Regions from separate parts of the Microbacterium sp. PAMC22086 genome, predicted to be linked through region 3. Evidence: predicted binding sites of a transcription regulator. Region 3 holds the regulator's gene; each other region holds the start of a gene.
What was found. Region 3 encodes HrcA, which represses chaperone genes, less so after heat shock. Its sites were predicted from a motif close to TTNGCACTCGNNNNNNNCGAGTGCNAA; they were not measured.

Region 1 (3,271 bases), 1.1 Mb from region 3:
AACGCAGAACGCCCCCGGCCGAAGCCGGGGGCGTTCTGTCAGGAGAGCTGGATCAGAAGTCCATGCCACCCGACGGGTCACCCATGGGAGCTGCAGCCTTCTCGGGCTTGTCAGCGACGACGACCTCGGTGGTGAGGAAGAGAGCCGCGATCGAGGCTGCGTTCTGCAGCGCCGAGCGGGTCACCTTCGCCGGGTCGATGATTCCCGCAGCGAACATGTCGACGTACTCACCCGTGGCCGCGTTGAGGCCCTGGCCCGAGGGGAGCTCGGAGACCTTGTTCGCGACGACACCCGGCTCGAGACCGGCGTTCAGCGCGATCTGCTTGAGCGGAGCCTCGATCGCGACGCGGACGATGTTCGCACCGGTCGCCTCGTCGCCCGAGAGCGAGAGGGAGTCGAGGGCCTTGGTGCCCGACTGGATGAGCGCGACGCCACCACCGGCGACGATGCCCTCCTCGACGGCTGCCTTCGCGTTGCGAACGGCGTCCTCGATGCGGTGCTTGCGCTCCTTGAGCTCGACCTCGGTCGCGGCTCCGGCCTTGATGACGGCGACGCCACCGGCGAGCTTCGCCAGGCGCTCCTGGAGCTTCTCGCGGTCGTAGTCGCTGTCGGTGTTCTCGATCTCGCGACGGATCTGCGTGACGCGACCCTCGATCTGGTCTGCCTCGCCGGCACCCTCGACGATGGTGGTCTCGTCCTTGGTGACGATCACCTTGCGTGCACGACCGAGCAGGTCGAGCGTGGCGTTCTCGAGCTTGAGGCCGACCTCTTCGGTGATGACCTGACCACCGGTGAGGATCGCGATGTCCTGCAGCTGCGCCTTGCGGCGGTCGCCGAAGCCGGGAGCCTTGACGGCGACCGACTTGAAGATGCCCTTGAGCTTGTTCAGCACGAGCGTCGCGAGAGCCTCGCCCTCGACGTCCTCGGCGATGATGACGAGCTCCTTGCCGTCCTGGATCACCTTGTCGACGATGGGCAGGAGGTCCTTGATGTTGGAGACCTTCTGGTTCGCGATGAGGATGTACGGGTCCTCGAAGACCGCCTCCTGGCGCTCCGGGTCCGTGACGAAGTAGGGGTTCAGGTAACCCTTGTCGAAGCGCATGCCCTCGGTGAGCTCGAGCTCGGTGCCGAACGTCTGCGACTCCTCGACGGTGACGACGCCCTCCTTGCCGACCTTGTCGATCGCCTCGGCGATGAGCTCGCCGATCGCGGGGTCAGCAGCGGAGATCGAGGCCGTGGCGGCGATCTGCTCCTTGGAGTCGATCTCCTTGGCGCTGGCGAGCAGCTCCTCGGTGATCGCGGCGACGGCCTTCTCGATGCCGCGCTTGAGCGAGATGGGGTCGGCGCCGGCTGCGACGTTGCGCAGACCCTCGCGGACCAGAGCCTGGGCGAGGACCGTGGCGGTCGTGGTGCCGTCACCTGCGACGTCGTCGGTCTTCTTGGCGACCTCCTTGACGAGCTCCGCGCCGATCTTCTCGTACGGGTCGTCCAGCTCGATCTCCTTGGCGATGGAGACGCCGTCGTTCGTGATCGTGGGGGCGCCCCACTTCTTCTCGAGAACGACGTTGCGGCCGCGCGGGCCGAGGGTGACCTTGACCGCGTCGGCGAGGATGTTCAGGCCGCGCTCGAGGCCGCGGCGGGCCTCCTCATCGAAAGCAATGATCTTTGCCATGAGTTTTTTCGTCCCTCCTGGACGTAGACGTTGGGTTTAGCACTCAGAGTGAGAGAGTGCTAACGCCATTCTGGCACTCGACACCTTCGAGTGCAAGCCGCCGGAGGTGAGGTCCACCCGGGGGTCAGGGGGCCGGAGTCTCCCCGGGCGTCTCGGACGCCGAGCTCGATCGATCGAGGCCGATCACCACGGTGAACTGCTTCTGCCCGTCCTCCGTCTGACCGGAGTAGTAGTCGCTCTGCTGCACGGCTGCGCCGCCGAGGAGGTTCGCCAACCCGATCGCTGCGAGCTCGTCCTCGTCGTTGAGGTAGAAGACCGTCGTGGCGGGGAAGTCCTGGCTGGAGCTGTCGCCCGCGAAGACGATGTCCGACGCCCACCCGTTGTTGATGAGCAGATCCCTCATCTGCGTGTCCAGGCCCTCGTCCGGCGTGCCGTTGAGGATCAGCACGGAGATCGAGGTGTCCACCACGCCGGTCTCCTCCGGGGTGGGCACGGCGGTGGGCACGGCCTCGGGGAAGAGCGAGACGCGACCCATCACCACGAGGGACCCGAAGATCCCGCCGATGATGAGCACGAGCGCGGCGACGAAGGACCACAGCAGCACGACCCAGCCGTTCATCCCCGGCGCTTCGGCGCGGTGCGCTCCTACACGTCCGGAGGAACGGGGAACGTCATCGAAGCGATCGCGGGAGGGCTTGGACACCCCTCGATGCTAGCGGCACCTTCCTGGCAATCCGTTCCTCGGCGCGGATCATGCGACCCACGAGGCTGTCGGTGCGTGCGTTCAGCCCACGAAACCCGGCGTCCGGGCCGAGCGCTGCCTGGCACGGGAATCCCGGATCCGACGCAGTCTCCGCACCAGCATCGGGTCGTACTCCAGAGCGGCTTCCGATTCGATCAGTCGCCCGAGGAGCTGGTAGTAGCGCGCCGCGCTCATCCCCAGCTGGGCACGGATGACCTCTTCCTTGGCCGAGCCGTGGCGCGGCCAAGCGACCTCCATCGCGAGGATCGCGCGGTCGCGCTCCGTGAGATCTCCGAGCATGGGTCCAGGTTAGGACGCATCCGCGGGGAGGGCTGTTCGCCACTCCCACCAGGCGCCGAGAGGATCCGCGGCCGCACGCACCTGCCCGTCGATCGCGACGACGAAGCCCGGCCAATCTTCCGTGTCCACCGGAGGCACCCAGACATCCAGCGCACCGGGCGGATCGATCGTGACCCAGTGTGCGTCCAGGGCGGAGATGCGCGCGACCAGGGCGCTTCTGCGCTCCCGCGGGATGTGGACAAGAACGCCGGGTGTCGTGATGACGAGCGTCGCCTCGGTCGGTGCGGCGGCCGCGAGCGCCTCGATGCCCTCCAGAGCATCCCCGGCGACGAGGAGAGGCGGATCGGATGCCGCGATGTCCAGCGCGGCCTCGATGCGCTCATCCCTCCCCCTCTCCCCCGGCCACACGAGTCCGCGCAGCCACCTCCGATCCCGTTCGTCCGCCGCATCCAGCGGAGCCAGATCGATGCCTGCCCTCCAGACGATCTCCGGAAGACGCAACCGGGGCAGAGGTCCGGTCACCGTGCTCTCCAGCACGACCGTCGACGGTCCTTCCA
Region 2 (3,271 bases), 590 kb from region 3:
GAACTGCCTTCCCACCGGCGACATCGGACGTGGCCTGAGCGTGTCCTTCCCCGTTCCGATCGACGATCCCGAAGACGATACCCGGAGTCTGGGGGGTGTGAGCGCAACGATGCTCGTGTCGACAGCGGGGGAGCCGATGGTCGCTCTCCAGCGGTGGTCGATGTCGTCGGCCCTGTCCTCGCAGTACGCCGGCGCAGAGCGCGCACGGGCCGAGGAACTGGCCGACGAGGGTTTCGCCTTCTCCCTCACGATCGTCGGATCGTTCCGGACGCAGCCGGTATGGGTCGGCGACCGCGTGTCGGAGCAGGGCGAGGTCGAGAAGTGCCTCATCGTCGACGCCGGCGATCTGACGACGTGCGAGTCTCCCAGCGATGCGGGGGAGTCGGGGATCGACGCGCGGATCGACGGCCTCGGTGGCGCGGAGGTCGGCTCGACGGTTGTCGAGGCGCGGTTCACGAGGTGGCAGACGCCGTATCTGGTCATCCGCGAGGCACCAGCCTCCTCAGGAGCGCCGCAGGACACCGTACGGGTCGAAGCGCCTCCGGGTGACCCGATCGTGGTCGAGCCGCCGGGCCGCGACCCCGACGGCTGAGCGGATCTCAGCCCGCCGCGGGTACCCGGTCGGCGAGGATCGCGCGGCGCTGATCGCCGATACGGGCGAGGATTAGCGTCGCCTCCTGGTCGCCGCGCAGCGTCAGCTTCTTGCGGAAGGCCGCGGGATCGACGTCGACGCCGCGCTTCTTGATCTCCAGGCGTCCGATGCCGTGCGCCTTGAGGGCGGCGCTGATCGCCTTCGGGTTCGCCGGCAGGGTCTCCCGCACGCGGAAGGACTGCACGAAAGGGCTCGTCAGCGCGGCATCCGAGGTCAGGTAGGCGATGTGCTCGTCGAGCATCCCCGCGTCGAGGCTTCGGGCGACCTCGCCGATCAGACGGGCACGGATCACGGCGCCATCGGGTTCGTGCAGGAAGGCGCCGAGCTCGCGCACCGGCTCGTCGGCGGCGTCCGCCGGGGCGGTGAGCTCGTGCGAGCGCTCGTCGCGGATCACGAGGGCCGCGCGGCGGACCCCTTCTCGGGTGAGGGCGCCGCTCCACACGACGAGCTCGACGACGCTGCCGTCGGCGCTCACCCACTGCGCTTCGGCGTCGGCGGGCAGCGCGTCGCGGTCGTGCGCGGGGCCGAGCTTGATGCCGGTCGGATGGCTCGCGGCCACATCGAAGGCCCAGTCCAGCGAGGGGGAGTAGTCGTCGGCGGAGACTCGTCGGGTCTCGCTGTGCCCGGAGGTGCGTCGAGCCGGGTCCATCCAGATCGCGCTTCCCGCTTCCACCGTTGAGAGGGCGTCTTCGGCCGTGAGGTGGCCCACCGCGGCGCTGTCGCCGAAGGGCGCCAGGTTGTAGGCGGCGATGGCCGAGGTGACCTCATCGGCGTCGACGGCGTGCACGTCGAGTCCCGCTCCGGCGAAGGCGAGCGCGTCGCCGCCGATGCCGCAGCCGAGGTCGGCGACGCGGGTGAATCCGGCGTGCCGGATCCGCTGCGCGTGACGGGCTGCGACCCCGAGCCTCGTCGCCTGCTCGAGCCCGGCGCGGGTGAACAGCATGCGTGCGGCGAAGGGCCCGAACTTCGCCGCAGCCTTGGATCGCAGGTGCGCCTGTCCGACGACGGCGGAGACGAGCTCGGGGGAGTGGCCGGCCGCGCGCAGCCGCGAGACGGTGCGGGCCACGTCGGCGGTCGATTCGATGGGCCCGACCGCGTCGAGCAGCTCGAGACCGGCGGGGGTCAGCAGGGCGCGCAGCTCGGACATCTCCACGTGCTCAGCCTAATTGCCCGTGCGGGGGGACTGCCCGCCGCGCACGCTGGCACTCGCATTGCGTGAGTGCCAGCCGAGCGCCTAGACTGGATTAGCACTCTCGGGTTGAGAGTGCGAACAAGTCTTTCGTGTCAGCGTCAAGAAAGAAGAGGTAGACCGTGTCGGTTTCCATCAAGCCGCTCGAGGACCGCATCGTCATCAAGCAGGTCGAGGCCGAGCAGACCACCGCGAGTGGCCTGGTCATCCCCGACACCGCCAAGGAGAAGCCCCAGGAGGGCGAGGTCGTGGCGGTCGGCCCCGGCCGCATCGACGACAACGGCAACCGTGTTCCGCTCGACGTCGCCGTCGGCGACCGTGTGCTCTACAGCAAGTACGGCGGCACCGAGGTGAAGTTCGGCGCAGACGAGTTCCTCGTCCTGTCGGCTCGCGACGTCCTGGCGGTCGTCGTCCGCTGATCTGCGGAATCTGATTCCCGCCCCTCGTGAGGGGCAGGGTCAAGGTCCTCGAAGGGGCCCGGATGCGCTTCGCATCCGGGCCCCTTCTGCGTCCGCCACCGGGCATCGGTTTCCTGCCGAACTCTGCGGCAGCGGCCGGGCGGCCGAGGGCGCGACGCCGCCGCGGGCGTAGGGTTGTGCGGTGCCCCCAGAGACGACTCGTGCCACGCAGACCGCCGGAGTGGCCTATGCCGGTGCCGCGTACCTCCTCTGGGGAGTGCTTCCGCTCTACTTCCTGCTCCTCGTTCCGACGGGGCCGTGGGAGGTCGTGGCCTGGCGCGTGCTGCTGTCGTTCGTGTTCTGCCTCCTGCTGCTCACGTTCACGCGCGGCTGGGCGGCATTCGGCGTCATCCTCCGACAGCCGAAGCTGCTGGCCTGGACGGCCCTGGCCGGTCTTCTGATCTACGTCAACTGGCAGGTGTTCCTGATCGGAACCCTCAGCGAGAACGTCGTCGAGACGAGCCTGGGCTACTTCATCAATCCGATCACGACCGTGCTGCTGGGCGTCTTCGTGCTGAAGGAGCGCATCCGCAGGTTGCAGTGGGCCGCCATCGCGATCGCGGCGATCGCGGTCGTCGTGATCGTCGTTGCCTACGGCGATTTCCCCTGGATCGCCCTGTCGTTGACGGCGTCCTTCGGGGTCTACGGGCTCATCAAGAAGAAGATCGGTCCCGCCGTCGATGCGGTCAGCGGTCTGACGCTGGAGTCCTTCTGGCTCATCCCGATCGCCGTGGTGCAGCTGATCGTCGTCGCCCAGACGACGGGGATCACGATGGGGGCGAACGGGTGGCCGCACACGCTGCTGCTGGCGTTCGCCGGCGTCGCCACAGCGGTGCCCCTGCTGCTCTTCGCCGCAGGAACCCGACGCATCCACCTCACCGTGATCGGAATGATCCAGTTCATCACCCCCGTGATGCAGTTCCTCATCGGCGTCGTCGTCCTGCACGAGCCGATGCCTCCGGAGCGCTGGGC
Region 3 (3,271 bases):
GGTGAGCCTGCTTGGCCGACTCGCGCACGATGGTCGCCCAACGTTCGCGCCCCTTCGCCGCCTTGGGTCCCTCCCAACGCGACACGCTCCGGCTCGCCTGCCAGGGCACGATCTCGTCGACGCCGAGTTCGCACGCGGCCTGCACGGCGAGCTCGTCGCGATCGCCCTTCGCCAGCGCCTGGACCAGGACGATCCGCGGCGTGGGCGCAGGATGCTCGACGCGCTCCGCGATGCGCACATCGACGCGAGCGGGAGACACCTCTTCGGCGGTCCCGGCCAACCACACCCCGGCACCGTCGCCGACCGTGACCGCCTCGCCGATGCGAAGTCGTCTCACGACGGCTGCGTGCTTCGCCTCGGCCCCGATCAACGACACGAGGTCGCCGACGGCGGCATCCGTCGACGACTCGACGAGGAAATGCAGTGCCATGATCAGTGGCTGCGGAAGCGGTCGCGGAGCTTGGAGAAGAGTCCCTGCTGGAACTGTGCCAGCTGCGGCTCGGGCGACTTCGCCTTCTTGGCGAAGTCCTCGATGAGCGCCCGCTGCGCGGAATCCAGCCGCGTGGGGGTGAGCACCTGCACGCCGACGCGCAGGTCGCCCCGCTGCGTGCCACGAAGCGGAGTGATGCCTCGGCCCTTGATCGTGAGCACGTCGCCAGACTGCACGCCGGGGCGGATCTCGAGGTCGACCTCGCCGTCGAGCCCCTGGATCTTGGTCTCGGTGCCGAGGATCGCATCCGTCATGGACACCTCCAAGGTCGCGAGCAGGTCGTCGCCGTCACGGCTGAAGGCCGCGTGCGGGTTGACCGTCACCTCCACGTAGAGGTCTCCGTTCGGTCCGCCCGCCTTGCCGACCTCGCCGGAGCCGGGCAGCTGCAGACGGAGCCCGGTCTCGACGCCGGCCGGGATGTCGAGCGACACCGTACGGCGCGAACGCACACGGCCCTGGCCGCCGCAGGTGCCACAGGGGTACGGGATCGTCGTGCCGTAGCCCTCACAGGTGCCGCAGGGCTGGGAGGTGACGACGTTGCCGAGCAGGCTGCGAACCTGACGCTGCACGTGACCGGAGCCGCCGCAGATGTCGCAGGTGACCGGGGAGGTGCCCTCCTGGCAGCACGAACCCTGACACGTCTCGCACAGCACCGCCGTGTCGACGTCGATGTCACGGTGCGCTCCGAACACGACGTCGCCGAGATCGAGCGTCACGCGGACGAGGGCGTCCTGGCCCCGCTCGCGGCGCGAACGCGGACGCGCACCGCGTCCGCCGCCCTGCGAGGCGCCGAAGAACGTCTCGAAGATGTCGCCGAACCCGCCGAAGTTCCCCGCAGCGCCGTCTCCGCCGCCCATGTCATAGCGTCGGCGGGAGTCGTCGTCGCTGAGCACGTCGTACGCGTGCGTGACGAGCTTGAACTTCTCCGCAGCGTCTTCTCCCGGGTTCACATCCGGGTGCAACTGCCGTGCGAGACGTCGGTACGCCTTCTTGATCTCGTCGGTGGAAGCGTCTCGGGACACCCCGAGAACCTCATAGTGGTCCGCCACGATCGCCTTTCTGCGTGTGTACTGTCGGCGACCGCGTCAGCGGCCGGCCTCGTCTTCATCGAGCATCCGCGACAGGTAGCGGGCCACGGCCCGCGCTGCGGCGAGGTTGCTCGGGTAGTCCATGCGCGTCGGCCCCATCACGCCGACGCGCGCCGTGCCACTGGGCGCGGCGTAGTTGCTGGCGACGATCGACGCCTCACCGAGCCCGAACGGGGCGTTCTCGGTGCCGATGCTGGCGGCGAGCCCGTGCTCGTCCGTCACCATCTCACTCATCAGACGCAGCAGCGTGACCTGCTCCTCGATGGCTTCGAGGAGGGGGTGGATGCTGCCGCGGAAGTCCTGCTCCCGGCGCGCGAGGGTCGCCGCTCCCGCCATCACCAGACGCTCCTGGCGGAATCCGCCGAGCTCGTCCACGACGACACCGGCGAGCGTGCGCAGCACCGCATCCTGGGGCTTCTCCTCGGCGGCCAGCAACGCCTGCAGACGGTCGGAGGCCTCGCCGATGCCCTGACCGGTGATCAACGCGGACAGTCGGGCGCGAAGCACCGCGAGGTCGGACTCGTCGATGATCTCCGGCAGGGGGGCGATCCGCTGTGACACGCCGCCGGCATCGGTGACCAGCACGATCAGCAACCGGTTCGGTGCCAGGGCCACCAGTTCGACATGCGTCACGTGCGCACGCGCGAACGACGGATACTGTGCGAGCGCGACCTGTCCTGTCAGCTGCGTGAGCACCCGCACCGTGCGGACCATCAGGTCATCGAGGTCGGCAGGCTCGCCGAGGAACGACTCGATCGCCGAGCGCTGAGCCGACGAGAGCGGTCGCAGCTGGGCGAGGTGATTCACGAACACCCGATAGCCCTTGTCGGTGGGCACGCGCCCTGACGAGGTGTGCGGAGCCGTGATGAGCTCTTCGTCCTCGAGCAGCGCCATGTCGTTGCGGATCGTCGCCGCGGAGACGCCGAAGGAGTGCCGGTCGACGATGGATCGGCTGCCGACGGGCTCGTGGGTCTCGACGTAGTCCTGCACGATCGCGCGGAGAACCTGGAGTCCTCGCTCTGTGACCATCACCCTTCCCTTCCGCTGGCACTCGGACGTTCAGAGTGCCAATCCTACCCCGTGCAGCTCGGGATTCTCCGTACCTCGGGCGCACGACCCTAGGATGACGCTCATGCCCACCTCGCCCCAGGCCACCTTGTCGAGCGGCATCGTCCGCGGCACCGAGGAGGCCGGGATCGTCCGCTACCTCGGCATTCCCTACGCGCAGGCGCCGTTCGGGGAGAACAGCTTCCGCGCGCCGCGTCCGGCCGTGGGCTGGGAAGGGGTGAGAGATGCGACGCGGTTCGGTCCGACCCCTCCCCAGGTTCCCTACGCCGGCGCCATCGGCGAGCTGCTGGGTTCCGTGCGCATCGACGGCGACGACATCCTCACCGCGAACGTGTGGGCGCCGTCGGACGCTTCCGGTGCGCCGGTGCTGCTGTGGATCCACGGCGGCGCCCTGGAACGAGGCACCGCTGCGCTGCCCCTCTACTCTACGACGGCGCGCTCTTCGCCACAGCGGGCATCGTCTTCGTCTCGATCAACTACCGACTGGGTTCGGAGGGTTTCTCGGTGTTGGAAGGCGCGCCCCGAAACCTCGGTCTGCGCGATGCCGCGGCCGCGCTGGAGTGGGTGCACCGCGAGATCAGCGCGTTCGGTAGTGATCCGGCGCGGATCACCACGATGGGTGAGT

Region 1: the regulator HrcA is predicted to act here: its motif matches at 1,709-1,735, upstream of groL (chaperonin GroEL).
Region 2: the regulator HrcA is predicted to act here: its motif matches at 1,852-1,878, upstream of groES (co-chaperone GroES).

The regions. Positions count from the first base shown of each region.
Region 1 is NZ_CP080380.1:1,524,063-1,527,333, reverse strand. It holds gene groL (chaperonin GroEL) at 53-1,672, opposite strand; gene KY497_RS07710 (LytR C-terminal domain-containing protein) at 1,797-2,375, opposite strand; gene KY497_RS07705 (DUF3263 domain-containing protein) at 2,457-2,714, opposite strand; gene KY497_RS07700 (DUF2332 domain-containing protein) at 2,724-3,271, opposite strand, start outside.
Region 2 is NZ_CP080380.1:3,235,486-3,238,756, reverse strand. It holds gene KY497_RS16020 (hypothetical protein) at 1-592, shown strand, start outside; gene KY497_RS16015 (SAM-dependent methyltransferase) at 600-1,799, opposite strand; gene groES (co-chaperone GroES) at 1,964-2,260, shown strand; gene rarD (EamA family transporter RarD) at 2,442-3,271, shown strand, end outside.
Region 3 is NZ_CP080380.1:2,647,856-2,651,126, forward strand. It holds gene KY497_RS13155 (16S rRNA (uracil(1498)-N(3))-methyltransferase) at 1-430, opposite strand, end outside; gene dnaJ (molecular chaperone DnaJ) at 433-1,539, opposite strand; gene hrcA (heat-inducible transcriptional repressor HrcA) at 1,576-2,607, opposite strand; partial or broken gene KY497_RS16795 (carboxylesterase family protein) at 2,711-2,998, shown strand; gene KY497_RS13170 (carboxylesterase family protein) at 3,019-3,271, shown strand, end outside.